Regions from separate parts of the Pseudomonas sp. 9.3L genome, predicted to be linked through region 2. Evidence: predicted binding sites of a transcription regulator. Region 2 holds the regulator's gene; each other region holds the start of a gene.
What was found. The regulator LexA, encoded in region 2, represses DNA repair genes until DNA is damaged. The targets are predictions, from matches to a motif close to CTGTNTNNNNANACAG.
Positions count from the first base shown of each region.

Region 1: a site for LexA is predicted at 7,978-7,993, ahead of imuA (translesion DNA synthesis-associated protein ImuA). Genes of this name have one in related genera too.
Region 3: a site for LexA is predicted at 2,605-2,620, ahead of recN (DNA repair protein RecN). Genes of this name have one in related genera too.

Region 1 is NZ_JBZUBK010000001.1:2,300,229-2,310,162, forward strand. It holds gene AC4LE2_RS10530 (ATPase domain-containing protein) at 1-419, opposite strand, end outside; gene AC4LE2_RS10535 (cation:proton antiporter) at 648-1,997, shown strand; gene AC4LE2_RS10540 (HAD family hydrolase) at 1,994-2,635, opposite strand; gene AC4LE2_RS10545 (error-prone DNA polymerase) at 2,743-5,820, opposite strand; gene AC4LE2_RS10550 (Y-family DNA polymerase) at 5,817-7,232, opposite strand; gene imuA (translesion DNA synthesis-associated protein ImuA) at 7,240-7,884, opposite strand; gene AC4LE2_RS10560 (zinc-dependent alcohol dehydrogenase family protein) at 8,020-9,051, opposite strand; gene AC4LE2_RS10565 (LysR family transcriptional regulator) at 9,255-9,934, shown strand, end outside.
Region 2 is NZ_JBZUBK010000001.1:1,587,866-1,597,799, forward strand. It holds gene fadB (fatty acid oxidation complex subunit alpha FadB) at 1-733, shown strand, start outside; gene fadA (acetyl-CoA C-acyltransferase FadA) at 764-1,939, shown strand; gene AC4LE2_RS07245 (DUF1653 domain-containing protein) at 2,010-2,261, shown strand; gene topA (type I DNA topoisomerase) at 2,358-4,961, shown strand; gene AC4LE2_RS07255 (DUF6586 family protein) at 5,001-5,522, shown strand; gene AC4LE2_RS07260 (hypothetical protein) at 5,573-5,806, shown strand; gene sulA (SOS-induced cell division inhibitor SulA) at 5,810-6,295, opposite strand; gene lexA (transcriptional repressor LexA) at 6,308-6,919, opposite strand; gene AC4LE2_RS07275 (TetR/AcrR family transcriptional regulator) at 7,106-7,804, shown strand; gene nagZ (beta-N-acetylhexosaminidase) at 7,871-8,899, shown strand; gene AC4LE2_RS07285 (S-methyl-5'-thioinosine phosphorylase) at 8,902-9,639, shown strand; gene AC4LE2_RS07290 (DEAD/DEAH box helicase) at 9,658-9,934, opposite strand, start outside.
Region 3 is NZ_JBZUBK010000001.1:712,932-722,865, forward strand. It holds gene AC4LE2_RS03205 (outer membrane protein assembly factor BamE) at 1-330, opposite strand, end outside; gene fur (ferric iron uptake transcriptional regulator) at 428-841, shown strand; gene recN (DNA repair protein RecN) at 903-2,576, opposite strand; gene grpE (nucleotide exchange factor GrpE) at 2,790-3,356, shown strand; gene dnaK (molecular chaperone DnaK) at 3,462-5,378, shown strand; gene dnaJ (molecular chaperone DnaJ) at 5,695-6,816, shown strand; gene dapB (4-hydroxy-tetrahydrodipicolinate reductase) at 6,842-7,645, shown strand; gene AC4LE2_RS03240 (RHS repeat-associated core domain-containing protein) at 7,847-8,620, shown strand; gene carA (glutamine-hydrolyzing carbamoyl-phosphate synthase small subunit) at 8,884-9,934, shown strand, end outside.

The DNA.
Region 1 (9,934 bases), 710 kb from region 2:
TTGGTGTCGATTTGTGAGTCAGCCTTGGTACGGGCGTTGAGCAACCCGTCCACGACCATCACGGTTGCCTTTTGCCGGGCGATTTCGCGTCGCAACAGCTTGACGACCTCCTCCAGCCCCTCGTTTTGCATCGTATCGAACGCGCTGACGAACTGGATTTGCGCGCCGATGTAACTGGCCTCGAAGAAGCTGAGGGTGGACAAGTACTGGAACAGCCGCTCATGGGACTCGGACAACAAGGTGGCAACCAGCACCTTGCCACCCTGTCGGGCGTGGTGAAAGCTCAACTGGTTGGCCAGAATGGTTTTCCCTGAGCCTGGGCGCCCTTGCACGATGTAGGAGGCGCCGGCGACCAAGCCTCCTTTGAGCAGGTGATCCAGGCCTGATATTCCTGTCGCTAGGCGTTTTAGCTGTTCCAAATTCAAAACCTGCCTGTGTGTAGTGAGCCAGTGCCAGCAATCGCCCGCCAGCCAGAATCGAAAAGCGCAATTCTATACTGCGCGGCTGCGGAACACACTTGTATACCGCCATTCGTCATGACGCGACGGCGGCTGCGAGCCTCGATCTAAGGCAGACGTCTGCAATCAAGGTCAACTAACCTGGCCGGGTGCAGTCACAAATCAACATGTCGTAACGATTGAGCACTGATGAGTTTTATTACCGCAATTGCAATTTTTGGGGCGATCTTGCTCCTGCTCGCCCTCGCTTCCGCGTATCTGCGCTGGCTGCCTGTTACTACATCGGCGGTCTGCCTGCTTTTGGGCCTTGGTTTTGGCCCTGCCGGGCTAGCGTTAGTAGATATCGATATTGCTGAATCTAGCCACTGGTTGGAGCGTTTGACCGAGGCGGCCGTGCTGTTTTCGTTGTTCGGCACCGGCATCAAGTTGAGGCTTACCTTTGGTCGCAGTGCCTGGCGTTGCGCGTACCTGCTGGCCGGGCCAGTGATGATCGCGTCGATTCTGGGGGTGGCAGCGGTGACCCATTACGCGCTGGGCTTGGACTGGGGGGTGGCGATGTTGGTAGGGGCCATGCTGGCGCCTACCGATCCGGTATTAGCAAGCATGGTGCAAGTCAACAGCGCTCAGGACTTCGACCGTGTGCGCTTTGGTTTATCAGGCGAAGCTGGCCTCAATGACGGTACCGCGTTCCCCTTCGTGATTTTTGCCCTGCTGCTCATTGAGCACGGCGGCATCGACAGCCAATGGGTTTCGCATTGGGTTATCAAGGATGTGCTATGGGGTGTTGCAGCCGGGTTGCTCGTTGGCTATGGCCTAGGCCGGCTGGTAGGCAATGTGATGATCTTCCTGCGGGTTCGTCACCAGGACAGCACCTTGTCACCCAATGACTTCCTGGCACTGGCATTGATCGCACTGGCCTATGCGCTCGCCGTGACGCTAGGGGGATACGGCTTCCTTGCAGTCTTCGCGGCGGGCCTGGGCTTGCGCCAGGCAGAGGTCCGCTCTACCGGCTCCGAGGTACCGTCCGAGCACTTGACGCAGCCCAAGCTTGGGCATCGCGAGCTGTCTCCAGACCAGGCCCTGGCGGGCGAAGTGAGCAAACTGGCCCCACCTCAAGTGGCGGCAGGCGTGATGATGAGCGACATGATGGTATTCGGTAGCTTGGTGGAGCGCTCCATGGAGGTGCTGCTCATTACCCTGTTAGGCGCTATAGTCTGGGGCCACTGGGACTGGCGCGGGGTCGGGCTTGGGGCGGTGCTGTTCTGTGTAATACGCCCACTGGCCGTGTGGGCGTTTGGCGGCGGGCGGGCGTTGTTGACCGGGCACCAGCGGGCGCTGCTAGGGTGGTTCGGCATACGCGGCATCGGCTCGATCTATTACCTGTGCTACGCCCTGCAACATGGCCTGCCCAAAGACATGGCTCAAACCTGTATCAGCCTCACCCTTACGGTGATTGCACTGAGCATCATGGTCCATGGGGTTAGCACCCAACCCCTGCTCGACCATTACGAACGACGCAACCGCAAGAAACTGAGCTAGGCCGCCTTGAGCAACCGCGCTACGTCATCGTAGTGCGGCGTGAGGTGAAAGCGGGCCTCCTGGCTATAGGCGCCGAAGTCTTCATCGCCATACCCTGCTACCCATGCGCCCGCAGCAAGCCCGGCCTCGACACCTGCATGGCTGTCTTCGATCAACAGGCACTGTTGAGGCGCCAGCCCTAGCACACGGGCGGCTTCGAGTATCAGCCCTGGGGCCGGTTTCCAGGCCTTTACTTCATAAGCGCTGACGATATGGCCCGTGAAATAAGGCAGTAGCCCTGCCGCGCCCAGGCAGGTTTCGATCTTCGCGCGAGGGCCGTTGGAGGCCACGCATTTAGGCAACGCCAATGCCTGCACAAATGCCAACGCGCCGGGCATAGGTGCCATGCTCCGGGCAAACAGGCCAAGGCTGTCTTGACGGAACTGAGCCATGAACGGTTCGGGCTCCAGCCAGGGGTATGCGTGTGCAAGACGCTCGGTAAAGACGGCAAATTGCACGCCGCGAAAACGCTGTAACACCTCTTCCCGAGAAAGGGTGATGTCACGCTGGATAAGCATTTCCCATAGCAGGCCGGCCGCGATGCGTTCGCTGTCTACCAGGGTACCGTCCGAATCGAAAATGACGCCTTTGATGTCCACTGTTACTCCACTGTGCTGTGCCAACCCTCTGTGACAGCACATAAGGCTACAGGTTGCCGGTGGCCGAATCACTACCAGGCGCGCCGGACTGCGATGCGCGTGGCGCCTTAGTGAAAGTCCCGGCTGCGTACGTCAAGCCCGGACAGCAGGGCTGTCATGTCCAGCAACTGGTGGGCGATCAGGTGGCACACCTCCCCCTGCCGCTCCCAGCGCCCACGCACCTGCAACAGGCGCGCACCGACCAATACGGCGCGCTGACGCTCGGCAAGGCTGCGCCAGACGATCACGTTGACCATGCCGAACTCATCTTCCAAGGTCACGAACGTGACCCCACTGGCGGTGCCCGGTCGCTGACGACTGATGACCAGGCCGGTGACCGCCACTGCCCGGCCGTGGGCAAGGCTAGCCAGGTCGCGTGAATGCCGGCAGCGCCACTTACCCAGCGCACGACGCAGCAGGGCTAAGGGGTGAGCACCCAGCGTGGTGCCTAATACGGCGTAATCGGCCTGCATGTCCTCGCCGACCGTGGGCACCGGCAAGCTTGCCTCCCGCTCGGGTAATGCCTCGACTCCGGCGAACAAGGGTAGCTGCCGCTCTACGCTGGCCACGTCCCAGCGGGCGCGATAACGGTGCCCAGACAACCCTTGCAGCGCGCCCGCGTCGGCCAGTAAGGCCCTGGCGCGCTGGTCCAGCTCAGCCCGCACCACGACATCCTCCACGCTGGTGAACGGCCGATCGGCGCGTGTACGGCACAGCCGGTGTGCAGCTGACTCGACGAACCCCCGCACCATCCGCAGGCCCAGCCTGAGCGCGGGCTGGGCCGTCTCGCCGGGCTCTAGCGAGCAGTCCCACGTGCTATGGCGTACATCCACCGGGCGCACCTCGATATCATGACGCCGAGCGTCCTGAAGGATCTGGTCCGGGCTATAGAAACCCATGGGCCAACTGTTTATCAACGCGCAGGCAAAGGCGGCCGGTTCATGGCATTTCAGCCAACTGCTGGCATAGGTAAGCAGGGCAAAGCTGGCGGCGTGGGACTCTGGAAATCCATAGCTGCCGAAGCCTTTGATCTGCTCGAAAATACGCAAGGCAAAGGCTTCGCTGTAGCCGTTTTTCATCATGCCTTGACGCAGTCGCTCCTGATGCGGCCCCAGGCCACCCTGGCGTTTCCAGGCTGCCATTGAGCGGCGCAGTTGGTCAGCCTCCCCTGGCGTGTAATCGGCCGCGACGATGGCAAGCTGCATGACCTGCTCTTGAAACAGGGGAATACCCAAGGTGCGTTCGAACACGGCTTGGAGCGCAGGCGAAGGATAGGTCGCCGCCTCTTCCTGATTACGTCGGCGCAGGTAAGGGTGCACCATGTCGCCCTGGATTGGCCCCGGCCGCACAATAGCCACCTCGATCACCAGATCGTAGAAGTTACGGGGCTTGAGCCGAGGCAACATGGCCATCTGCGCCCGTGACTCGATCTGGAACACACCCACGGTATCGGCCCGGCCGATCATGGCGTAGGTGGCCTGGCATTCAGGGGGTATCCCGGCCAGGGTCATCACCTCACCCCTATAAGCCTTTATCAAGTCGAAGCAGCGGCGGATAGCGCTGAGCATGCCCAGCGCCAGGATATCGACCTTCAGCAGGCCCACGGCGTCCAGGTCATCTTTGTCCCACTGGATAACCGTGCGGTCTGCCATGGTGGCGTTCTCAACCGGCACCAGGGTTTGCAAGGGGTGCTCGGAAATGACGAAGCCACCAGGGTGCTGGGACAGGCGCCGCGGAAAGCCGACAAGTTCACCCGTAAGCACCATTACCCGGCGCAGCACCGGGCTTGCCGGGTCGAAGCCCGCCTCGGCCAGCCGTTGCGGGGGCGGCAGTTCGTCGCTGTACCGCCCCACGCAGGCGGCGAGCGTATTGATTTGGTCTACCGGTAGCCCAAGGGCCTTGGCCACGTCGCGGATCGCACCGGTGGCGCGGTAGGTACTGGCAACAGCCGTCAGCGCCGCGCGGTGACGCCCGTACCGTGTGAATACGTACTGAATCACCTCTTCGCGCCGCTCATGCTCGAAATCTACGTCGATATCAGGCGGTTCGTTACGCTCCCTTGAGATAAACCGCTCGAACAACAGGCTGGCGCGGGCCGGGTCGATGGAGGTAATCCCTAGTGCGTAGCAGATGGCCGAGTTGGCAGCTGACCCCCTCCCCTGGCACAGAATGCCTTGGCGCCGAGCGAAGTCCACGATGTCGTGCACGGTGAGGAAATAGGACGCATACCCCAGTTCGCCGATGACTTGCAGTTCGTGCTCCATCTGGGTGACCACCGCTGGGGGTACACCCGTGCGCCAGCGCTGCGCGGCACCCTGCAGGCTAAGGTGCCGCAGCCAGGTGTCAGGGGTTTGCCCCGCAGGCACGACTTCACGCGGATAGTGGTAGCGCAACTGCCCCAGGTCAAAGGTGCAATGCGCGGCCACCTTCAAGGTTTCAGCTAATAAATGAGGGGGGTAAAGCTCAGCAAGCTGTTCAAGGCTGCGCAGGTGGCGCTCTCCATTGGCGAACAACCAGGGGCCCGCCTGCGCCACGGTAAGGTGATGACGCACCGCCGTTAAGGTGTCCTGCAACGCGCGCCGGCCACGGGCATGCATGTGCACGTCGCCACTGGCCAGGCATGAGATGCCCAGTTGGGCGCCCAGGGCTTGCAGATGCGCCAGGCGCCGGGCGTCGTCAGGGCCACGGTGAAGCTCGATCGCCAGCCATACACGGCGCTCGAACAGCCGCGCCAGCCACTCACCCTGCTGAGGGGCTGCCCCCTCTGACGGCAGCCATAGCGCCAGCAGGCCCGACAGGTCAAGGGCCTGAAAATCCTCTGCAAACAGTTGGTAACTGCCCTTTTTGGCGCGGCGCCGCGCCAGCGTAATGAGCTGGCAAAGCGACTGATAGCCACCGAGGTCACGTACCAGCAGCACCACGCGAACACCGTTGCTGACCTGTACCTCGCTGCCCACGATCAGGGGCATACCGCAGGCCTTGGCTGCCTGCCACGCGCGGACGATGCCTGCCAGCGTGCACTCGTCGGTGATGGCCAAGGCCTCATACCCCAACCGCTTGGCGCGCGTAAACAGCTCTTGGGCACTGGACGCACCGCGTTGAAAGCTGAAGTTGGAAACACAGTGCAATTCAGCGTAGGTGCTCACCCGAACCACCCCTGCAGCCAGTAGCGCTCATCCCCCACTGCCCGGTACACCCACGCCTGGCGCCCACACGGCATCTGCACCCGCAGGTAATCACGGCGCACGTCCCCGCCGTCCCACCACCCGCTTTCAATACGCTCTGGCCCCGCCAGGCACACCCAGCCGCCGGAGGGCAGCGCTTCGGGGCGAGGCAACAGCCACCCTGGGCGCGGCGCCAGCGTGCCGAGTACCTGGCCGCTGGCAGGGTGCTCGGCAAGAGCCCAGGCACATTCAGGGCGGTGGTCCGCCTGATAACTGAGGCTACTGACGGCCTCATCGCCCAGGCGGGCACGCAGCCGTTCTCGCACCTGTTCCCAGCCCTGCCCCGCCCCGGCCCTGGCATCGAACAGCCCTTGAACGGTAGGCGTGTAGGCCGGCAATTGCTCCGCCAGCAACCGCAGGTTGCGTACCGGCCGTTCAACCTGCACCGGTTCAAGCCGCCCACGGGCCAGCTCGAACAGCAGCGCCGGGTCGCGCTCCGGGCTCAGCAAGCCTACCGGCACCTGCGTGTCGTCACCCTCGGCGTGTTCGAGGTGCACCACAAATTGCTGCACGCCGCCATCACGCCCGGTGAGGTACACCCCGAGGTCTGCAATAAGGCGGCGCAAGGGGAACAGCAATGCCTGGGTGGATTCCACATCGAAATTGAGCTCGATGCGGCTGTCGAAGCGCTCAGGCGGCGTGAAAAACTCAAGGGCTTGAGGGCGCAAGCCTTGCAGTGCGTCGAGCTGTGCGAGCACGTGCGCCGGAAACCGCCTCGCCAGGGCAGCGCGCTCCAGGCGCAACAACTGCCCAACATCGCGCAGCCCCATGCGCATCAATGCCGTTGCCTGCTCGCGCGCCAGCCCAATGCGGTCGACCGGTAAACGCGCAATGGCGCCCTGCAGCTGCGCCTTCGTGGCCAGGGCCAGGCCATCGTGGGCATTGGCGAGCATCCGTGCCGCTACCGGGTTGGGCGCCAATACGATGCGGTGGGCAAACCCTAGAGCGGCCAGCTCTTCACGCAAACGTGCCTCGAACCTGGGCCACGGGCCGAACAGGCCCATCCCCGAAGCAACCTCTAGCAGTAACGCCCGCGGATAGTGCAGGCTCACCTGCGAACTGTACCCATACGCCCAGGCCGCCAATAAGCGCTCGGCGTGCTCAAGGGCAGTTGGGTCATAGTCAAGGGTAATGAGGGTGTGACTCAAGGCATGGGCCGCGCTCAGGCTTTGCCCTGGGCGCAGACCTTGTGCCCTGGCTGCGGGGTTGACCGCGTGCAAGACTCGTCGCTGGGCCGGGCCCGTCACCAGTGCCAAGGGGGCCAGTGGGTCGGCTTGCTGCCTGAGGGCAATGTCCATGGCCAAGCGCGGGAAGAGGATGCAGGCCCAAAGCATGGCAACCTCAGGCGAACGCCGGTGAAGCCACGAGGCGGCCTGAAATCTGCCCACCACGGCACTTGAGGACGCGCCACCCGCTGGGCTCGACACTGACCGCAATGCGCAGTGCGGCGGGTGACGGGTTCAACGCGGCGTTATGGGGGCGAATCACGAACCCGAGGGCCTGGCCTGCCTCGGCGGCCACCTGCAGCCGGCGCAGCGCGCGGTCGTCCCCCGTGCCCTTGCCCTCAAGGCAGGGCCAGCACACTACCGCTGCACAGCTGCCAGAACGCAGGCATTGCTCGGCGGCCCATAACGCATCAGCGCCTTGGGCCTGAACAAGGGTGAGCCAGGTTAGGTCTACGCCGGCGGCCTGCCACGCCTGTGGGTAGGGAATATAGGGAGGCGCTACCAGCACTACGCGCTGAGCGGCAGCAGTGAGCCGGGCCAACGTAGGCCAAAGCAACCTCAGTTCGCCACACCCTTGAGCGGGCAGCAGAATTTCACTCAAGGCTGAGGGCGGCCAGCCCCCGGTAGGCAAGAGGTGGTCCAGTTGCGTATGGCCTGTGGGTTGGACAGGACGGTCGTGAGCATGCTCAGGGCCACTGCGGCCCTTCCATACCTGCCGCCCCACTAAGAGGGCGTCGAGGCTGACGACAGTCGCGCTCACGCCTGGTACCCCGCGTAAGCAAGGCGCGCAGGGCTGGGGTAAGGGCGAGTGGTTAGGGGTAAGGTGTCCATGGGGCACATTTGTACCCCATAACTGTATGGATGACCAGTATTTTTAAGCGACGCTACTTCGCTTTTAGCTGATCTCTGGATCTGCTATTTCCAGCACTGCCCGTTCGCAGCAAGGGCAAGCGTCCATGTAACGGTGGGCTTCCACGAACTGGTCGAACGGGAACGCCCGGATCGCCTGGGGCGACAATACGCGGTCGGCCGTCAATTGATTGATTTGGGTGAGGGCCTGGCGTACAGCCTCTTGGTCCTGCGTGATGCCCAGTTCAGGCTTGCCTGTAAAATTGCCCAGGCAGTGAACGTGAAACTGAATATTCTTCTGGAAGGCCGCACACGCCGGGAATGGCGTTTGGTTACCGCCCTGCAGGCCATAGAGCACCAGGCTGCCCCGAGGCGCCAATACATCCCCCAGCAACGACATCTGGGGGCCACCCAGGCCGTCGAACACCATGTTCACGCCCTTGCCATCGGTAAACTTGCTCACCTGCATCAGCAAGTCTTCGTCATCCGTGACCACCACTTTATCGGCACCCAGCGCCTGCACGGCTTCGCGCTGGGCTTCGCTGCGGGTAGCGGCAATGACCTTGACACCCAGCGCCTTGCCCAGTTGCACAAAGGCTGGGCCTGAGCAATGACTGGCATCGGTAATCAAGGCGACCTGGCCCGGCTGCGCATTGGCGAGCTTCACGTACCCGAACCAGGCAATTAGCAAAGGGGTGTAGTGCACGGCTGCCTGCGACGGGGTAAGTACGCTTGGGTAACGGATGAGCGCCTCGGCCGGCATTACTACCCACTCTGCACTGGCAGGGTAATCGTTAGCATCGGCTGCCGGAAAACTGGCCACTGCCTGCCCTGGGCTGAATTCGGTGACCCCAGCCCCCACGGCCGTGACGATGCCGGCCATTTCCTGACCAAAGCCCGCCGGTAGGCGCGCTTGAGAAGGGGCAAGGTTCTGCCGCCAGAGGATGTCGTACCACGAAATGCCAATGGCTGCGACCCGCACCTGCACTTCGCCAGGCCCCGGCAGCCTTGCGTCGTGCGTTTCACACTTGAGCACCTCGGCAGGGCCGAACCGGTGAAAACGGATTGTGCGGGACATCGCTAACCTCGTCAGATCACTGCTATTACCCCGTAGGTTATCCGGGCTTTAGCCGGTTAACCACCGAGGGAAATTGATAGTCAACATGCCTAATATTGATCCCCACTTCAATCGCTATCGCGTTGATTTAATATTTGCCGTGCACCAAGGGAAGCATTACCCGTACTATCTCAGCGCAGAAAAACCTAGCCAGAGCGGTCCAGATGAATCGTAACGACCTTCGCCGTGTCGATCTGAATTTGCTGATTGTCTTCGAAACCCTGATGCACGAGCGCAGCGTGACACGGGCCGCCGAAAAACTATTCCTGGGCCAGCCTGCCATCAGTGCCGCGCTGTCTCGGCTGCGTAGCCTGTTCGACGACCCATTGTTCGTGCGCACCGGGCGCAGCATGGAGCCCACCGCCCGCGCGAGCGAGATCTTCGCCCTGCTCTCACCTGCGCTGGATTCCATCTCCACGGCCGTCAGCCGGGCAGCCGAGTTCGACCCTACCACCAGCAATGCGGTGTTTCGCATTGGGCTGTCCGATGACGTGGAATTTGCCCTGCTGCCACCCTTGCTCAAGCGGCTCCGAGCCGAGGCGCCAGGGATCGTGTTGGTGGTGCGCCGAGCCAATTACATTCTGATGCCCGCGCTGCTAGCGTCGGGGGAAATCTCTGTAGGGGTCAGCTACACCAGCGAACTGCCTGCCAACGCCAAGCGCAAGGTGCTGCGGCGCAGCGTGCCCCGACTGTTGCGCGCCGACAGCATGCCAGGCGCCATGAGCCTGGACGACTTCTGTGAACGCCCTCATGCGCTGGTTTCGTACGCAGGCGACCTGAGTGGGTTCATCGACACCGCCCTCGAAAAGCTGAAGCGCAAGCGCCACGTGGTGCTGGCAGTGCC
Region 2 (9,934 bases):
GCAAGCCGTGGCCACCACGGTTGCGTACGCCAAGAAAATGGGTAAAAACCCCATCGTGGTCAACGACTGCCCAGGCTTTCTCGTGAACCGCGTGCTGTTCCCCTATTTCGGCGGCTTTGCTCGTCTGGTTGGGGCAGGCGTGGACTTCGTCCGTATCGATAAAGTGATGGAAAGGTTCGGCTGGCCCATGGGCCCGGCCTACCTGATGGATGTGGTCGGGATCGATACGGGGCACCACGGCCGCGACGTGATGGCCGAGGGCTTCCCAGACCGCATGAAAGATGACCGCCGTACTGCTATCGACGCCCTGTACGACGCTGGCCGCCTCGGCCAGAAAAACGGCAAGGGGTTCTATGCCTACGAAACCGATAAGCGGGGCAAGCCTGCGAAGGTCGCTGATGCGTCCGTGCTTGAGGTGCTGACGCCGATCGTCCACGAACAGCGTGAGGTGTCGGACGAGGACATTATCAACTGGATGATGGTCCCGCTGTGCCTTGAAACCGTGCGCTGCCTTGAGGACGGGATCGTCGAAACCGCCGCCGAAGCTGACATGGGGCTGGTCTATGGCATTGGCTTCCCTCCTTTCCGAGGCGGCGCCTTGCGTTACATCGACGCCATAGGCGTGGCCGAATTCGTTGCCATTGCCGACCGCTACGCCGAACTGGGGCCGCTGTACTACCCCACCGAGAAGCTGCGCGAAATGGTCCGTACCGGCCAGCGTTTCTTTGGTTGAGCCGCCCGACAATAGAGCGAGATTTGCACAATGAGCCTGAATCCAAGAGATGTGGTGATTGTCGACTTCGGTCGTACGCCCATGGGCCGCTCCAAGGGCGGCATGCATCGCAATACCCGCGCCGAGAACATGTCGGCATACTTGATCGACCAGTTGCTGGCGCGTAACCCCAAGGTCGACCCCAGCGAAGTCGAAGACGTGATCTGGGGCTGCGTGAACCAAACCATGGAGCAGGGCTGGAATATCGCTCGCATGGCGTCGCTGATGACGCGTATCCCCCATACGGCCGCGGCGCAGACGGTGAGCCGGTTGTGTGGTTCGTCCATGAGCGCCTTGCATACCGCCGCGCAGGCGATCCAGACGGGCAACGGTGACGTGTTCGTGATCGGCGGTGTCGAGCACATGGGTCATGTGAGCATGATGCATGGCGTAGACCCTAACCCACAGCTGTCGCTGCACGCCGCCAAGGCCTCCGGCATGATGGGCCTGACCGCCGAACTGTTGGGCAAAATGCACGGAATCAGCCGAGAGCAGCAGGATGCCTTTGGCGTACGCTCCCACCAATTGGCCCATAAGGCCACGGTGGAAGGGTTGTTCAAGAATGAAATCATCCCCATGGAAGGGTATGACGAGAACGGTTTCCTGAAGGTTTTCGACTACGACGAAACCATTCGCCCAGAAACCACGTTGGAAGGCCTGGCCTCTCTCAAGCCTGCGTTCAACCCCAAGGGCGGTACGGTTACTGCGGGCACCTCCTCACAAATCACTGACGGTGCGTCGTGCATGATCGTCATGTCTGCTCAGCGCGCTCAAGACCTCGGCGTGCGGCCGATGGCGGTAATACGCGCCATGGCCGTAGCGGGGGTAGACCCATCCATCATGGGCTACGGGCCAGTGCCGGCAACACAGAAGGCGCTCAAGCGGGCCGGCTTGACGATTGCCGATATCGACTGCTTTGAACTGAATGAGGCCTTCGCAGCGCAGGCGTTACCTGTGCTCAAAGACTTGAAAGTGCTCGATAAGATGGACGAAAAGGTCAACCTGCATGGTGGTGCGATTGCGCTTGGGCATCCTTTCGGTTGCTCAGGTGCTCGTATTTCCGGCACTCTGCTCAATGTCATGCATCAAAAGGGCGCAACCCTTGGCGTCGCGACTATGTGTATAGGCCTTGGACAAGGCATCACCACGGTGTTTGAACGGGTCTGATTCCTGCGTGTCGCAAAGACCGGGGCCCAGGCCCCGGTTTTTTTTAGCATTCGTACAAGCGAGGCAGCTGATGTTGTTACAGCCAGGCGTGTACCGTCACTACAAAGGCCCTGAGTACCGGGTATTCGGGGTGGCGCGTCATTCTGAAACCGAGCAGGCTGTCGTTTTTTATCAGGCTTTATATGGTGAGTTCGGGCTCTGGGTGCGGCCTCTGGACATGTTCCTGGAGTCAGTAGAGGTTGACGGCGAACAAGTCCCGCGCTTTGCTTTGGTGCAAAAGGAGGATAGCCTTTTTACCCCTCCGATGAGTGATGCCATTTAAGCACTGTGCTTGACCTCGTCCGGTAGCCACTATATATAGCGGTGCCTCAAAGGCGTCGTCGCCTTCTATTTCTGCTTTTTAGGAACCTTCCGATCCATGGGAAAATCGCTGGTCATTGTGGAATCCCCGGCCAAAGCCAAGACCATCAACAAGTACTTGGGCAACCAGTACGTGGTGAAGTCTAGCATCGGCCATATCCGTGACCTGCCTACCAGCGGTTCCTCCACATCCAAGGAGCCCGCTGCCCGCAAGGGCAAGGCGGCAGGTGAAGCGCCAGCGTTGTCACCGCGCGAAAAAGCGCGCCGGCAGTTGGTGTCACGCATGGGTGTGGACCCGGATCAGGGCTGGAAAGCCAAGTACGAGATCCTTCCTGGCAAGGAGAAGGTCATCGAGGAGCTGCGCAAGCTCGCCAAGGATGCTGACACCATCTACCTCGCAACCGACCTTGACCGCGAAGGGGAGGCCATTGCCTGGCACCTGCGGGAAGCGATTGGCGGCGATGATTCACGCTATAAGCGCGTTGTATTCAACGAGATCACCAAAAAGGCGATTCAGGAAGCGTTCTCGCAGCCGGGGGAGCTGGATATCGACCGCGTCAATGCCCAGCAGGCCCGGCGTTTCCTGGACCGTGTGGTGGGCTATATGGTCTCTCCACTGTTATGGCAAAAGATTGCGCGAGGGCTGTCTGCGGGTCGCGTACAGTCCGTTGCGGTAAAACTGGTAGCAGAGCGCGAGCGTGAAATCCGTGCGTTCATCCCGCAAGAGTACTGGGAGTTGCATGCCGACCTTTCAGGTAGCAAGGCCAAGGTGCATTTCGAGGTCGCTCGTGAGAACGGCGAAGCCTTCAAGCCGCTGAACGAAGCCCACGCCATGGCTGCTGTGGAAAAGCTCAAGGCGTCGGCCTTTACCGTGGCCAAGCGGGAAGACAAGCCCACCAGCAGCAAACCTTCTGCGCCTTTCATTACCTCCACGCTTCAACAGGCTGCCAGTAACCGCCTGGGCTTTGGTGTGAAAAAGACGATGATGATGGCCCAGCGCTTATACGAAGCGGGCTATATCACCTATATGCGTACTGACTCTACCAACCTCTCGATGGATGCGTTGGACATGGCGCGCAGCTATATCGAAAGTAACTTTGGTAAGCAGTACCTGCCTGCCACACCTAATGTGTACGGCAGCAAAGAAGGGGCTCAGGAAGCGCACGAAGCCATCCGTCCGTCGGATGTCAACCTGCACCCTTCGCAGCTCAACGGGATGGAGCGGGACGCGGAGCGGCTGTATGAGTTGATCTGGCGGCAATTTCTGGCCTGTCAGATGCCGCCTGCCCAGTACCTGTCTACTACCCTCACGGTGACCGCAGGCGGTTATGAGCTGCGTGCCAAGGGTCGCATTCTCAAATTCGATGGTTACACCAAGGTACTGCCTCAGGTCACCAAGCCAGGCGAAGACGACGTCTTGCCCGAGATGGCCAAAGGTGAAGTGCTCAAGCTGCTCGCCCTCGACCCAACCCAGCATTTTACTAAACCGCTGGCGCGTTACTCGGAAGCAAGCCTGGTCAAAGAAATGGAAAAGCGCGGTATCGGCCGACCGTCCACGTACGCTGCGATCATCTCCACTATCCAGGACCGCGGTTACGTCACGCTTCACAACCGTCGGTTCTACTCTGAAAAAATGGGCGACATCGTTACCGAGCGTTTGGGCGAAAGCTTTGCAAACCTGATGGACTACGGCTTCACGGCCGGCATGGAAGAGCACCTTGATGACGTCGCTCACGGGGAGCGCGACTGGAAAAACGTCCTGGACGAGTTCTATACGGACTTCCGCGCCAAGCTGGAGGTGGCAGAAGCGGCTGACGGCGGCATGCGCGCCAACCAGCCCACCTTGACCGACATCTCCTGCAAGGAATGTGGGCGCCCCATGATGATCCGGACAGCGTCCACGGGTGTGTTCCTAGGCTGCTCGGGTTACAGCCTGCCACCCAAGGAGCGTTGCAAGGCCACCATCAACCTGGTCCCTGGCGATGAAATCGCAGCCGACGATGAAGGCGAATCTGAATCGCGCGTATTGCTGAACAAGCACCGTTGCCCTATTTGCGCAACGGCGATGGATGCGTACTTGCTCGATGAAAGCCGTAAGCTTCACATTTGCGGTAATAATCCAGACTGCGTGGGCTATGAGATCGAACAAGGTACGTTCCGGATCAAGGGTTATGAAGGCCCCAGCATCCAGTGCGACAAGTGCGGTAGCGAGATGCAGCTCAAAACCGGCCGATTTGGCAAGTTCTTTGGGTGTACCAACGCGAGCTGCAAGAATACCCGTAAATTGCTGAGAAACGGTGAGGCCGCGCCGCCCAAGATGGATGCGGTCAAGATGCCGGAGCTTAAGTGCGAGAAGGTAGAGGATACCTACGTACTACGCGATGGCGCTTCTGGGTTGTTCCTGGCGGCCAGCCAGTTCCCCAAAAACCGCGAGACGCGCGCGCCCTTGGTCAAGGAGCTGTTGCCTCACAAGGACGAGATCGATCCTAAGTACCACTTCCTGTTCGACGCTCCGGTAAAAGACCCCGAGGGCCGTTTTTCGGTAATACGGTATAGCCGTAAAACCAAGGAGCAGTACGTGCAGACCGAAGTAGACGGCAAGCCGACGGGTTGGCGCGCCTTCTTCGACGGCAAGGCATGGAAAGTCGAAGACAAGCGCTGAGTGCTACCGGGCTTCGGCCCGGTTTTCCCGGAGACTATCATGGCCTATGAGTTATATACCCGTACCAATCAGAAGCTGTACTTCGCGGGCTTGGCGTTGGATGCGCTGAAGCGGAGTGAAGCAGGCGCGGCCTTGAACGCGCCTGGCATTGCGCAGGCTGACCGGGAAGCGGCGCTGTTCCACCTCTACGGTGCCTTGTTGGGCCTCTGTCATGAAATTGCGGGGTATTACCGCCTACCCGACGCGGAAGCCGTGCGTGCAGAGCGGTTTTTAACCGCCGAAGCATTAGCCGCGGCACCTAACCCTCAACTGGGTGAGTTGGTAGAGCTTGCCACTCATCGCTCCACTTGGCTGGCGTCATTACTCCAAGCTTACGCACAGTTGTGGTATCCACCACGTGCCCCGAGAAAGCCAAAACAGGACGTGACCCAGCCGTTGATCCAGGCCATTAGCCTTGATAATCCGGCTGCACCTGTATTGGGGTATGAGGAGCTGGAACGCTGGCGTCAGGCGCTCAAATCGCTCGCAATGAGGTTTAGGGAAGGGCTAAGTGAGTGCTGATCCGTTCAGTGGCTGTTACAATGATGGCCTTTACTGGAGAACCCTCACGTATGTCTACGTCTTTTCTTGAAATTGTCGAACTGCCAGACGGCCAGATCGAGCTGCGTCGTGCTGACGATGAGGGCTCGTTGGTCACCCTGAATTTTTCCGAGGACGCCAAGGTGTTCCTGCAAGGCCAGCATGTTGAAGTAGCGAAGGCTATGCTCAGTGTTGGTGTTCAAATGGCGGGCAAGTTAGTTGAAGGGGAACTCGACCAAGAGGACGGCCCCCGAGTTTTGCATTGAGCTTTAGCCCAATCGGATGTTCAGGCTTTGCGCATCGCCTTCCAATGCAGCGTTGATCAGCTGCTGACGCGCGTTACCATTTAATGGATTTACCCAGCTCACCACTGTATGGCTTTTACCAAGCCGCAATGCTTCGCAGGCTAGTTGGAAAGGCGTTTGATTGGCCTTGGGTTGAAGCAACAGAATTCGTTCGCGATTAAGCCCCGCGTCGCGCAGCCAGCTTTGAGTCAGGCTGCTGGGCGGGGCTATCAATGTAAGCCACCGCATGTGTTCGCCTTCACTCAGCTCTCGCAGCATGGGTGCCAACAGGCTCAGGCAGTTTCCCGTTGCGCCACGCAGGCTTAATTCACTAAACACGTCTGGACACTGGCTTGGCCAGGTGTCTGCAGGTGGCCGTTGAAAAACCTGGTTGCAAGGGGCGATGAACGCTTCGAACAATGACAGCTGAGTATGCTGAACGCTTGTAGGCATTACCGGGGAAAACTGCATGTCGCCTCCTGATTATCGGCGGATGACGCCAACACTAAGCCCCTCGATCACGAATTCCTGCGTTTGCAGGTCGATTTCGATAGGGGCGAATTCCGGGTTTTCGGCAAGCAGCTGAACTTTGTTGCCGTTGCGATTGAAGCGCTTGACCGTAACCTCCTCACCAATGCGCGCTACCACGATTTGGCCATTGCGGGCCTCGCGGCAGGTGTGCACGGCCAACAGATCGCCATCCATAATGCCAACATCCCTCATGCTCATACCGTGGACACGCAGGAGGTAGTCTGCTTTGGGATGAAAGAACGCGGGGTTGATGTTGCAGGCGTCCTCGATGTGTTGCTCAGCGAGTATGGGCGCACCGGCAGCGACGCGCCCGATAATAGGCAAGGTGGTGTCATTCGCGGGACGGGGCTCGGTGCTGGGGATGCGAATGCCCCGAGACGCCCCAGGCGTCATCTCGATAGCCCCTTTACGTGCGAGGGCCTTGAGGTGCTCCTCCGCGGCGTTCGGTGACTTGAAGCCGAGCTTTTGAGCGATTTCTGCACGGGTAGGCGGGAAGCCGTTGTCGTCGAGGCAGCGCTTGATGAAGGCAAGTATTTCGGCCTGGCGTGGCGTAAGTTTCTGCATGGCGTTGGCTCTGGATTTTTGTACAGTGACTGGGATTATATACAGTATTCCGCGATTGGCAATCCCCATGCCGATGCTGACCAGGCTTGAACCTTGGGCCGTATGGCTGGAAAATGCCCGGCTGGCTTGACAAGCCAGATAAGCCAAACGTATGTTTCAAACACTTGTTTGTCACCCGGAGCAGTCATGGCACAGTCGGAAACCGTAGAGCGCATCCTCGATGCCGCTGAACAACTGTTCGCGGAGAAGGGCTTCGCCGAAACGTCCCTGCGCCTGATTACCGGAAAAGCCGGGGTAAACCTGGCAGCGGTGAACTACCACTTTGGGTCCAAGAAGGCTCTGATCCAAGCGGTTTTTTCTCGTTTTCTAGGGCCGTTCTGCGCAAGCCTTGACCGTGAACTGGAGCGCCGAAGTGCGCGCCCTGAACACAAGGCGGGACTTGAGGAGCTGCTTGAAATCCTGGTCGACCAGGCGATGTCCGTGCAGCCGCGCAGCAACAATGACCTGTCGATTTTCATGCGGCTTCTGGGGCTTGCGTTCAGCGAGAGTCAGGGCCACCTGCGGCGTTACCTCGAAGACATGTATGGCAAGGTGTTTCGCCGCTATATGTTACTGGTTCACCAGGCCGCGCCTCGCATCCCGGCGTTGGAGCTGTTCTGGCGTGTGCATTTCATGCTCGGCGCAGCGGCCTTTAGTATGTCTGGCATCAAGGCGATGAGGGCAATCGGAGAGGCCGAGTTCGGCGTAGACACCTCTATCGAACACGTGATGCGCTTGATGGTGCCCTTTCTCGCTGCCGGTATGCGCGCCGATAGCGGCTTGAAAGACCCTGCCATGAGCACAGCCCAGCCACGTCCACGCACCAAGGTCCCGGCCAAGGTCTGAGTGCCGAGACAGTTTGTCATGGATTGGGTACAGTAGCGGCCCCCAGCGTTTACCCAAGGATTATCCATGAGCGCCAGCCTTCAAGGCTCTCTGATGGTGGACATTGCCGGCACCTGGCTAACCGCCGAAGACCGTCAGCTGCTTCGCCAGCCTCAAGTGGGCGGCGTGATTCTATTCGCCCGCAACATTGAACACCCCCGTCAGGTAACGGACCTGTGCGCCAGTCTTCGGGCGGTGCGCCCAGACCTCATTCTGGCCGTAGACCAGGAAGGCGGTCGGGTACAGCGCCTGCGTCAGGGTTTCGTGCGCCTGCCGTCCATGGGGCGTATTGGTGAGGTGGCGCAAGGCGCGCAGGCTCAAGCACTGGCCTGGGCGTGCGGCTGGATCATGGCAACCGAAGTACTAGCCGCAGGGCTTGATTTGAGCTTTGCGCCGGTGCTGGACCTCAATCATGGGCGTAGTGCGGTGATCGGCACGCGTGCGTTTGGCGCTACCGCTGATAGTGTGATCTCGCTGGCTGGGGCCTTTATCCAGGGGCTCGACCAGGCAGGCATGGCAGCCTGTGGCAAGCATTTTCCAGGGCATGGCTGGGCAGAGGCTGATTCTCACGTGGCCATTCCCGTGGATGATCGCAGCCTCGAGCAATTGCGCGCCATGGATATGCAACCCTTTATGGCCCTGCGTCAGCAGTTGTCTGCCGTTATGCCGGCTCACGTGATCTATCCGGCAGTAGATGAGCGCCCGGCGGGGTTTTCGTCGCGATGGCTGCAAGGCATTCTGCGCGGCGAAATGGGTTTTGAGGGCGTGATCTTCAGCGATGACCTATCGATGGCCGGCGCTCACGTGGTAGGTGATGCAGCGGCCCGTATCGAGGCTGCGCTTGTGGCGGGGTGCGACATGGGCCTGGTGTGCAACGACCGTGCGGCGGCCGAGCTGGCCTTGAGCGCTGCCCAGCGGTTGGGGGTGAGCCCCTCGCCGCGGTTGGCCCGGATGCGCAGGCGTTCGTTCGTGACCCCCGATTACCGTCAGCGCCCTGGCTGGCTACAAGCACTCACCGTGCTTCGCCAGGCCGGGCTGCTTGAACCAGGAGCTTGACCTTGACCACGTACGCGATTATTGGCGGCACCGGCCTCACCCAGCTCGAAGGGCTGGAGATCCAGCGTGCCGTAGACGTAGAAACGCCCTATGGCGCCCCGTCGGCGCCTATTCTGGTAGGGCTGTATGCAGGCCAGGAAGTGTTGTTCCTTGCACGCCACGGCCACCCTCATCGTGTGGCCCCACACAAGGTGAATTACCGCGCCAACCTGTGGGCGTTGAAGCAGGCAGGGGCAACGGCGGTAGTGGCCGTCAACGCCGTGGGGGGTATACACCCGGCCATGGGTACCGGTCACCTGTGTGTGCCGCATCAGTTAGTGGATTACACCAGCGGGCGGGACCACACCTTTTTCGCTGAAGACCTTGAGCAAGTGACTCATATCGATTTCAGCTACCCCTACAGCGAGGCGCTGCGTCAGCAGTTGATCGCAGCGCTGGTGTCCAGAGGTCACGCGTTCAGTGACGTTGGTGTATACGCTTGCACGCAAGGGCCTCGACTGGAGACTGCAGCTGAAATCGCGCGGTTGGAACGCGACGGCTGCGACATCGTGGGTATGACGGGTATGCCCGAAGCCGCGTTGGCTCGCGAAATCGACCTGGCTTATGCGAGCCTGGCCCTGGTGGTCAACCCGGCGGCAGGCAAGAGCACCGCAGTGATTACCATGGCGGAGATCGAAGCCGCTTTGCTTGAGGGCATTGGCAAGGTGCGAGGCGTATTGGCTGACGTCCTCGCCGGGTAACTGCATACTGTTGCGCCTCTAACGCTTGTTCGGAAGGGGCTCCAGCAGCGCGTCAACGTCTTCCGGCGCCCAGCGCCAGTCTCCGGCACGTTCGCCATCCAGTACGCCAGCGGCGAGCGCCGTTTTTTCCCGCTGCAACTGAGCGATCTTCTCTTCTACCGTACCTCGGGTAATGAGCTTGAACACAAACACCGGCTTGTGCTGGCCGATGCGATAAGCACGGTCAGTGGCTTGCTGCTCGGCGGCCGGATTCCACCAGGGGTCGTAGTGAATGACGGTGTCAGCTGCCGTGAGG
Region 3 (9,934 bases), 870 kb from region 2:
CGGCATGAAGTCGCCTGACAGGCTTGCCAGTAGGTCCTGTTCATTGAACAGCACGCTTACGCGCTCCTGCTGCCGAGGGGCACCACCCTGCTGCATGCTGTAGAGGTAATCCCAGCGATTTGGGTGGAATGTGTCCACCAGCATCGGGTTGCCCATGATAAACCGCACTTGCCGGCGGGTCATTCCAGGCCTCAACTGGTCTATCATGTCCTGCGTGACGACATTGCCCTGCTGGATGTCGATCTTATAAACCCCGGGGAATGAACAACCGGCGAGTGCGAGCAGGCCCACGAAGGTGAGGCTGGTAAGCAAGTGCTTGGTGTTTTGCATCGGTGGGCGACTTCCACTATCTTGGCTGGGTCAACAAAGCCCCGATCATACCCGCATTGAATCAAGCTGCGAAGCAGCATCGGCGAGAAAGCTGACCATGGTTGAAAACAACGAATTACGAAAAGCAGGCTTAAAGGTGACCCTTCCACGGGTCAAGATCCTGCAAATGCTTGACTCGGCCGAGCAGCGCCATATGAGCGCTGAGGACGTGTACAAGGCCCTTATGGAAGCGGGTGAAGACGTAGGTTTAGCCACTGTTTACCGGGTGCTGACGCAGTTTGAGGCGGCAGGCTTGGTGGTTCGCCATAACTTCGATGGCGGCCATGCGGTATTTGAACTGGCCGACGGTGGGCACCACGACCACATGGTGGACGTGGACTCAGGCGAGGTGATCGAGTTCTTCGACAGTGAGATCGAAAAGCGCCAGAAAGAAATCGTGGCAGAGCACGGTTTTGACTTGGTGGACCACAACCTGGTGTTGTACGTCCGCAAGCCTAAAACCCCGCTCTGATATCCCTTGATCCCGCTGCAAGGCGGGTTTTCTATGCGCGAGATGAGCCAGGGCGGCAGTATCAGCCCTTGGCGCTGACCACCATCTTGCGGGCGTGAGCCAGGGATTCTTTGGTGAGGTCTACACCGCCCAGCATTCGCGCTACTTCTTCAATACGCTCTGCCTTGGCAAGGCTACGTACGGCTGTGCGAGTTTCGTCGTTGCCGCGTAGCTTGTGGACGAACAGGTGGTGGTGACCCTGCGCGGCCACTTGAGGCAAGTGGGTTACCGTGAGCACCTGGCCGTTGTCGCCCAGCCTGCGCAACAGCTGCCCAACAATTTCGGCGGTAGGGCCGCCAATGCCCACATCCACTTCGTCGAACACCAGGGTAGGGGTGCGGGACGTTTGAGCGGTAATGACCTGAATCGCCAGGCTGATCCGGGACAGCTCACCGCCTGACGCCACTTTGGCCAGCGACTTGATCGGCTGGCCGGGGTTGGCGCTTACCATCAGCTCTATGTTTTCCAGGCCATTGGGTTGCAAGTCGTTGCCAGTATGTGGCTTGAGCTCGATACGGAAACGGCCGCCCGGCATGCCCAGGCGGTGGATTTCCTGTTCCACCGCGCCTTCGAGGCGCTTGGCCGCTTCTGCCCGCAGGGCGCTAAGCTCACCCGCCTTCTGCTGGTAGTGCCGTGCGAAAGAGGCCAGCTCGCCTTCAAGGCGCTCGATGGATTCATCGCACGCCGCCAGGCCTTCTACTTCATCGAACAGCTTTTGTTGCAAAGCAGCGACTTCGTTGGGTTGCACGCGGTGTTTGCGCGCCAAGGTATAGATGGTGTCCAGCCGCTCCTCAACCAACTGCAGGCGAGCCGGATCTGCTTCGAAGTTGTCCACGAAGCGATTGAGTTCACCTACTGCTTCTTCTACCTGGATCTGCGCGCTGGAGAGCATGTTCGCTGCTTCCTGAAGGGCGCGGGGCGGGTTGGGCACCGCGCCGAGGCGGCTGAGGCAGGCGGCCAGGGCGTCGAGAATGTTCCCCGAGTCGCTCTCCGAGCACTGCTCTACCACTTGGCGGCTGGTGGCAAACAGGCCTTCGGCGTTGGCCAGGTTCTTTTGTGCGTCTTCCAGCTCTTCCAGCTCGTTTTCACCCAGCCCGAGGTTTTCCAGCTCTTCAAGCTGATAGCTCAGGAGTTGATGGCGCGCGCGCTGCTCGTCGCTGGTGCTGGAAAGGCGGTTGATCTCCTGGCGGGTTTGGCGCCAGCGCTGGGCTGCGAGGTTAACCTGGCGAGACAGGTCTGCCGCGCCCGCGAATTCATCCAGCAGGCGGCGGTGAGTGTCGGGCTTGAGCAGGGATTGATGCTCATGCTGGCCATGGATGTCGATCAGCAGCTCGCCCAGCGCTTTCAAATCCCCCAGCGGGCTGGGGGCGCCATTGATGTAGGCGCGGGAGCGGCCCTCGCTGGTGATCACCCGGCGCAGGATGCAGTGGTGGTCTTTATCGAGGTCACGCTCGCCCAGCCAGGCGCGTGCGTCGGGGATGTCCGCTACGTCAAAGGTTGCGAGGATGTCGGCCTTGTCTGCACCGGGGCGCACCACGCCGCTGTCTGCACGATCACCGAGCGCCAGGCCCAGCGCGTCGAGCATGATGGACTTGCCCGCCCCGGTTTCACCGGTGATCACGCTCATGCCGTGTTCCAGCTCGAGATCCAGGTGTTCGACGATGGCGTAGTTGTGAACGGACAGATGCACCAGCATGGCCGCAATCCCCATAAGTGGAAAAAGTCTGGTTATTTATACAGTGCTTGCGGGGCGCCTGACAATGCCAAGTGTCGGCAAGTGAGGTGGCCGCTGCGCTCAGTCTCCCTAAAATTTGCAGGGGTTCATGCCTTGAAGCGGGCGCGGGCGGCCCCATATACCCGGCAAGCATGAGCGAGTGACTGCTCGCCGACGTATCAAGAGGAGAATTTCATGGCTGAAGACAAAACTCTGGACGAACAGAACCCGGACGCAACCCCGGCCCCAGAAGCCACCGGCGACGACCTCGCTGCACAGGTTCAGGCGCTCGAAGAGCAACTGGCCGCAGCCAAGGATCAGTCTTTGCGCGTGGCCGCCGACGTGCAGAACATTCGCCGTCGCGCTGAACAGGATGTAGAGAAGGCCCACAAATTCGCGCTGGAAAAATTCGCCAGCGACTTGCTGCCGATCATCGACAGCCTTGAGCGTGGCCTGGAAATGTCCAGCACCGAAGATGAAGCCCTGCGCCCCATGCGTGAAGGCATGCAGCTCACGCTGAAAATGTTCTCCGACACCTTGCAGCGTTATGGCGCCGAAACGGTAGACCCGCACGGTGAGCCCTTCAACGCTGAGCACCATCAAGCGATGGCCATGCAAGAGAGCGCTGATGTCGAGCCCAACACCGTACTGAAGGTGTTCCAGAAGGGTTACCAGCTCAATGGCCGCCTGCTGCGCCCGGCCATGGTGGTTGTGAGCAAGGCGGCCGCCGCGCCTTCGCCTTCCATCAATGAAAAGGCTTGAAATCTTTAAAGCAACCCCCATTTAGTTACCAAGCGTTCGAGTGCTACCGCGTACAGCCACCACTGGCGCGGCAACCAAATTCAAAGTTTCCGGAGAGTTTCATACATGGGCAAAATCATCGGTATTGACCTGGGGACAACCAACTCCTGCGTCTCTGTGCTGGAAAACGGTAAGGCCAAGGTCATTGAAAACGCAGAAGGCGCGCGTACTACGCCTTCCATCATCGCGTACGCCAACGACGGCGAGATCCTGGTAGGTCAGTCGGCCAAGCGCCAAGCGGTCACTAACCCGCACAACACCCTGTACGCCGTAAAGCGTCTGATCGGCCGCAAGTTCGAGGAAGACGTTGTTCAGAAAGACATCAAGATGGTCCCTTACAAAATCGCCAAGGCTGACAACGGCGATGCGTGGGTAGAAGTGAATGGCCAGAAAATGGCACCGCCGCAGATCTCTGCTGAAGTGCTGAAGAAGATGAAGAAAACCGCCGAAGATTACCTCGGCGAGGCAGTGACTGAAGCAGTTATCACCGTGCCTGCCTACTTCAACGACAGCCAGCGCCAGGCCACTAAAGACGCCGGGCGTATTGCAGGCCTGGACGTCAAGCGCATCATCAACGAGCCTACCGCGGCGGCATTGGCGTACGGCATGGACAAGGCCAAGGGCGACCACACGGTTATCGTGTACGACCTGGGCGGCGGTACCTTCGACGTCTCCGTAATTGAAATCGCAGAAGTAGACGGCGAGCACCAGTTCGAAGTATTGGCCACCAATGGCGATACCTTCCTGGGTGGTGAAGACTTCGACATTCGCTTGATCGACTACCTGGTAGACGAGTTCAAGAAAGAAAGCGGCATGAACCTCAAGGGCGACCCCCTGGCCATGCAGCGTCTGAAAGAAGCCGCCGAAAAAGCAAAAATCGAGCTGTCTTCTTCGCAGTCAACCGACGTGAACCTGCCGTATATCACTGCAGATGCCACCGGGCCGAAGCACCTGAACGTGAAGATCTCCCGCGCCAAGCTGGAATCGTTGGTAGAAGACCTGGTTCAGCGCACCATCGAGCCTTGCCGTATCGCACTGAAAGACGCCGGTATCGATGCCGCGACCATCAACGACGTGATCCTGGTAGGCGGTCAAACCCGTATGCCATTGGTTCAGAAGCTGGTCAGCGATTTCTTCGGCAAAGAAGCACGTAAAGACGTCAACCCTGACGAAGCCGTTGCCATGGGTGCTGCCATTCAGGGCGCCGTGTTGGCCGGTGACGTTAAAGACGTACTGCTGCTGGACGTTAGCCCGCTCACCCTGGGTATCGAAACCATGGGCGGCGTGATGACTGCGCTGATCGAGAAGAACACCACGATTCCTACCAAGAAATCCCAGGTGTTCTCGACCGCTGACGACAACCAGAGCGCTGTGACCATTCACGTGCTGCAAGGTGAGCGTAAGCAGGCTGGCCAGAACAAGTCCTTGGGCAAGTTCGACCTGGCCGAGATTCCGCCATCTCCACGTGGTGTGCCACAGATCGAAGTCACCTTCGACATCGACGCCAACGGCATCCTGCACGTAGGTGCCAAGGACAAGGCGACTGGCAAGCAGCAGTCCATCGTGATCAAGGCCAACTCCGGCTTGTCCGAGGAAGAAATCCAGCAAATGGTGCGTGACGCCGAGGCCAATGCCGAGGAAGACCGCAAGTTCGAAGAGCTGGCCGCTGCACGCAACCAGGGCGACGCACTGGTTCACTCCACTCGCAAGATGATCAGCGAGGCGGGTGACAAAGTGAGCGCTGACGAGAAAACTGCCGTTGAAGCGGCGGTCTCGGCACTGGAAACCGCAGTCAAAGGCGACGACAAAGCAGCCATCGAAGCACGCATCGAAGAGCTGTCCAAGGTCACCGCGCCTGTGGCTCAGAAGATGTACGCCGACGCAGACCAGCCTGAAGCGGCGGCCCAGCCTGCTGCTGAAGAGCCTAAAAAGCATGACGATGTCGTCGATGCTGAGTTTGAAGAAGTGAAAGACAACAAGTAAGTACTGCTTGTGATCGGCCGGTTCCCCTTCTTATGGGCGGTGACTGGTAGCATGTCACCGCGCGGGGGCCTTGGCTCCCGCGTTGGCGTGTCTGGAGTACAGGAATTTGTAACACCCTGCGTGCGGGGTATTCCGGCTGGCTAATCGTACGGCGCGCATGGCCTTGGTGGCGGGCGCGCGCCCTTAGCTGGAAGGCTGGTGCCAGTAGCCTGCCGGGCTACCGGGCACTGCTCGCCCAAGCCTGCACGCCCGCCCTGTATGGCTCAGCCTGGGCGGCGGGCATTGGCGAAACTTATTCAGGATGTGAAAGAGGCATATGGCTAAGCGTGACTATTACGAGGTACTTGGGGTAGAGCGAGGCGCAAGCGAAGCCGACCTGAAGAAGGCCTATCGCCGCCTGGCGATGAAGCATCACCCGGACCGCAACCCTGGCGACAAGGCTGCGGAAGAAAACTTCAAGGAAGCCAACGAGGCCTACGAAGTGCTGTCTGACGCCAGCAAGCGGGCCGCGTATGACCAATACGGGCACGCTGGCGTAGACCCGCAAATGGGTGGCGGCGGTGCTGGCTTCGGCGGCGCCAACTTCTCCGATATCTTCGGTGACGTGTTCAGCGATTTCTTCGGCGGTGCCCGGGGCGGCCGTGGCGGTGCCCAGCGTGGCAGCGACCTGCGTTACACCCTGGAGCTGGACCTCGAAGAAGCTGTTCGCGGTACCACGGTCAGCATTCGTGTGCCTACCTTGGTCAACTGCAAGGTGTGCGACGGTAATGGCGCCAAGAAGGGCTCGTCCCCCGTAACCTGCCCCACCTGTGCTGGTATTGGTCAGGTACGGATGCAGCAGGGCTTCTTCTCAGTGCAGCAAACCTGCCCGCGCTGCCATGGCCAGGGCAAGATCATTTCCGACCCGTGCGAGGCCTGCCACGGCGAAGGCCGCGTTGAAGAATTCAAAACCTTGTCCGTCAAGGTGCCGCCAGGGGTAGACACCGGTGACCGTATTCGCCTGTCGGGTGAGGGCGAGGCGGGCGCTCAAGGCGGCCCTACCGGTGACCTGTACGTAGTCATCAATGTGCGCGAGCACTCGATCTTCCAGCGAGACGGTAAAAACCTTTATTGCGAAGTGCCAATCAGTTTCACCGATGCGGCGCTGGGCGGCGAGCTGGAAGTGCCCACGCTGGATGGGCGGGTCAAGTTGAAGATCCCGGAAGGTACCCAGACTGGCAAGCAGTTCCGCCTGCGTGGCAAAGGCGTAGCCCCTGTTCGCGGGGGTGCGCCGGGTGACTTGCTGTGCCGTGTGGCAGTAGAGACCCCCGTGAACCTGGATCGTCGTCAGCGCGAGCTGCTGGAAGAGTTTCGTGCGCTGCTCGAAGGTAATACCACGCACTCGCCCAAGGCCAGCGGTTGGTTCGAAGGGATGAAGCGCTTCTTCGGCGATCTGTGACGCTGGCGATTAAAAGGATTCAGGAATGCGACGTATAGCTGTAATGGGTGCCGCCGGGCGCATGGGCAAGACCTTGGTCGAAGCGGTACAGCAAGCCCAAGGCGCGGGCCTTACCGCGGCCATCGATCGGCCCGACAGTACCTTGGTAGGCGCGGATGCGGGGGAGTTGGCCGCACTGGGCCGGATCGGTGTGCCGCTCTCAGGCGACCTGGCGCGGGTGGCAGAGGAATTCGATGTGCTCATCGATTTCACCCACCCCTCGGTCACGCTGAAAAACCTGGCCTTCTGCCGTAAAGCAGGCAAGGCCATGATCATCGGTACCACAGGCTTCAGCCCCGAGGAAAAAGACCGCCTGGCAGACGCTGCGAAAGACATCCCTATCGTGTTCGCCGCAAACTTCAGCGTAGGCGTGAACCTGTGCTTGAAGCTGCTGGATACGGCGGCCAGGGTGCTGGGTGATGACGTGGACATCGAAATCATGGAAGCGCACCACCGGCACAAGGTGGACGCCCCTTCCGGGACCGCGCTGCGCATGGGTGAAGTGGTTGCCAGTGCGCTCGGGCGCGACCTCGAACAGGTAGCGGTGTACGGCCGGGAAGGCCAGACCGGTGCCCGTGACCGCAAGAGCATTGGCTTCGCTACGGTACGCGCCGGTGACGTGGTAGGTGATCACACGGTGCTGTTTGCCGCGGAAGGCGAGCGTGTGGAGATCACTCACAAGGCTTCGAGCCGCATGACCTTCGCCAAAGGTGCTGTACGCGCTGCGCTGTGGCTGGAAGGCCGCGCGCCTGGGCTATACGACATGCAGGATGTCCTTGATTTGCGCTGATTTGTAAGTAGATGTGCGTGTTGAGAATCAAGGTGCATTGCCTTGTTCTGGCGAAAAGAGCAAGGCCTACCCAAGCAAAGCGACCTGGCAGTTCTGCTAGTTTTTGATCAGGCGGCTATAAGGTTTTAATGGAGTACACCTCATTTGGAGTACTCCTCAATGCCCACATGCAGCCCCCCTGGTGCACTGCTAGCGGTCGATATGGCCGAGTCTGTGTTATGGCGCGTTCAAACCCCGCGCACCTACATGCCATTTGGTTATCTGCAAGGCCAGCTGGCCGAGACTGCCTTCACTGGACAAAGACGCGAAGGTGGCTTGTATCTTCTAGGTAATGGCTACCGTGGCTACTTGCCTGCGCTTATGCGTTTCATGTCTGCTGATCTGGCTAGCCCCTTCGGACGGGGTGGAATAAATGCCTATGTTTATTGTGGGGCTGAGCCAGTAAATAGGCGGGACGTTAAAGGGGCTAGTTGGAGCAAGCTGCTAGGTAGGCTTTTTTCGGAGACGCCTCATAGCGCACTGACGTTACGCTACGCCACAAGCGATAAGGAAGCGGTGCTGCAATTCGCTACCTCTGAAATTGCGGACGCTACGCAAATGTATAAGGCGCTTGGCGCGCAGTTGACGGAAACGCAAGGTGTTTTCGGGGTCATGGTCCGTAACGGAGAGCGTGTCAAAGCGGGCACTAAAAACTTCGAACAAATCCCAGGCTATGCGCCTCTGCGTGACACTTCGCTGTTCGAGCGGGCTATCGAGAGCCACCATGCGAGGCTTTGGGATAGTAGAGTTATCAAGCCTGTCGGGCCGGGTGATTGGCCAAAATTGAGGGGCGGTTCGCTAGATGTAGAAAACAGCCGCGACGCACGGCGTACTGTACTGAGCTATCTGTATTATCAAGAGCTTGCTGATCCGAATGTCGTGAGGGCCCGGGGCCGGATTGACCCTTGGCGTCCTGCCGGAGCGCGACGCAGTTAAAGGCATGGTTTGAGTTGTATCGTTATCTCCAAGCTTCTGGTTGTATGATTCCTTAACGCTAAGCAGCCGGATACCAAATTTAAAGCGCGCGGGGAGTGGACCAAAATGTCGCTTTTCTGTAAGCTACAGCTTTAGTGTGTCCACTAAAAGCGCGCAGATAATTCAGTGAATGAGCGGGGTGACGTGTCCATACGTCTCTCCGCTTTTTTACAGCCTGCGTTCGCCCCCAGGTTCCTTTCAGGTTTGATTTATCGGAGGTCTTCTTGACTAAGCCAGCCATACTCGCCCTTGCCGACGGCAGCATCTTTCGCGGTGAGGCGATCGGAGCCGACGGCCAGACCGTTGGAGAGGTGGTTTTCAACACCGCCATGACAGGCTATCAGGAAATACTCACCGACCCCTCGTACGCCCAGCAGATCGTTACCCTGACCTACCCCCACATCGGCAACACAGGCACCACTGCCCTGGACGCCGAGGCAGACCGCGTCTGGTCAGCTGGCCTGGTCATTCGAGACCTGCCGCTGGTCGCCAGTAACTGGCGTAACACGCAGTCGCTGTCCGACTACCTCAAGGCCAATAATGTCGTGGCCATCGCTGGGATCGACACTCGCCGCCTCACTCGTCTGCTGCGTGAAAAAGGCGCACAGAACGGCTGCATTTTGGCGGGCGAAGATATCTCTGAAGAAGCCGCCATCGCCGCCGCCCGGGCGTTCCCGGGCTTGAAGGGCATGGACCTGGCCAAGGAAGTGAGCACCAAGGAGTCCTATCAGTGGCGCGAGGGTGTATGGGCCCTGGCCACCGACACCCATGCGGTGATGAAGGACGAAGATCTGCCTTACCACGTGGTCGCCTACGACTACGGCGTGAAGCTGAACATCCTGCGCATGCTGGTGGCGCGCGGCTGCCGCCTGACGGTAGTGCCGGCGCAAACGCCCGCCAGTGAAGTGCTCGCCCTCAAGCCTGACGGTGTGTTCCTGTCCAACGGCCCCGGCGACCCCGAGCCCTGCGACTACGCCATCAAGGCTATTCAGGAAGTCCTCGAAACCGATACGCCTGTCTTCGGCATTTGCCTTGGTCACCAATTGCTGGCCCTGGCCGCTGGCGCACGTACGGTGAAGATGGAAACCGGCCATCATGGCGCCAACCACCCTGTCCAGGACCTGGACACAGGCGTGGTCATGATCACCAGCCAGAACCACGGGTTCGCGGTGGAAGAGAGCACCTTGCCGAGCACCGTGCGGCCGATCCATAAGTCGCTGTTCGACGGCACGCTGCAGGGGATCGAACTCGTCAACAAAGACGCTTTCAGTTTCC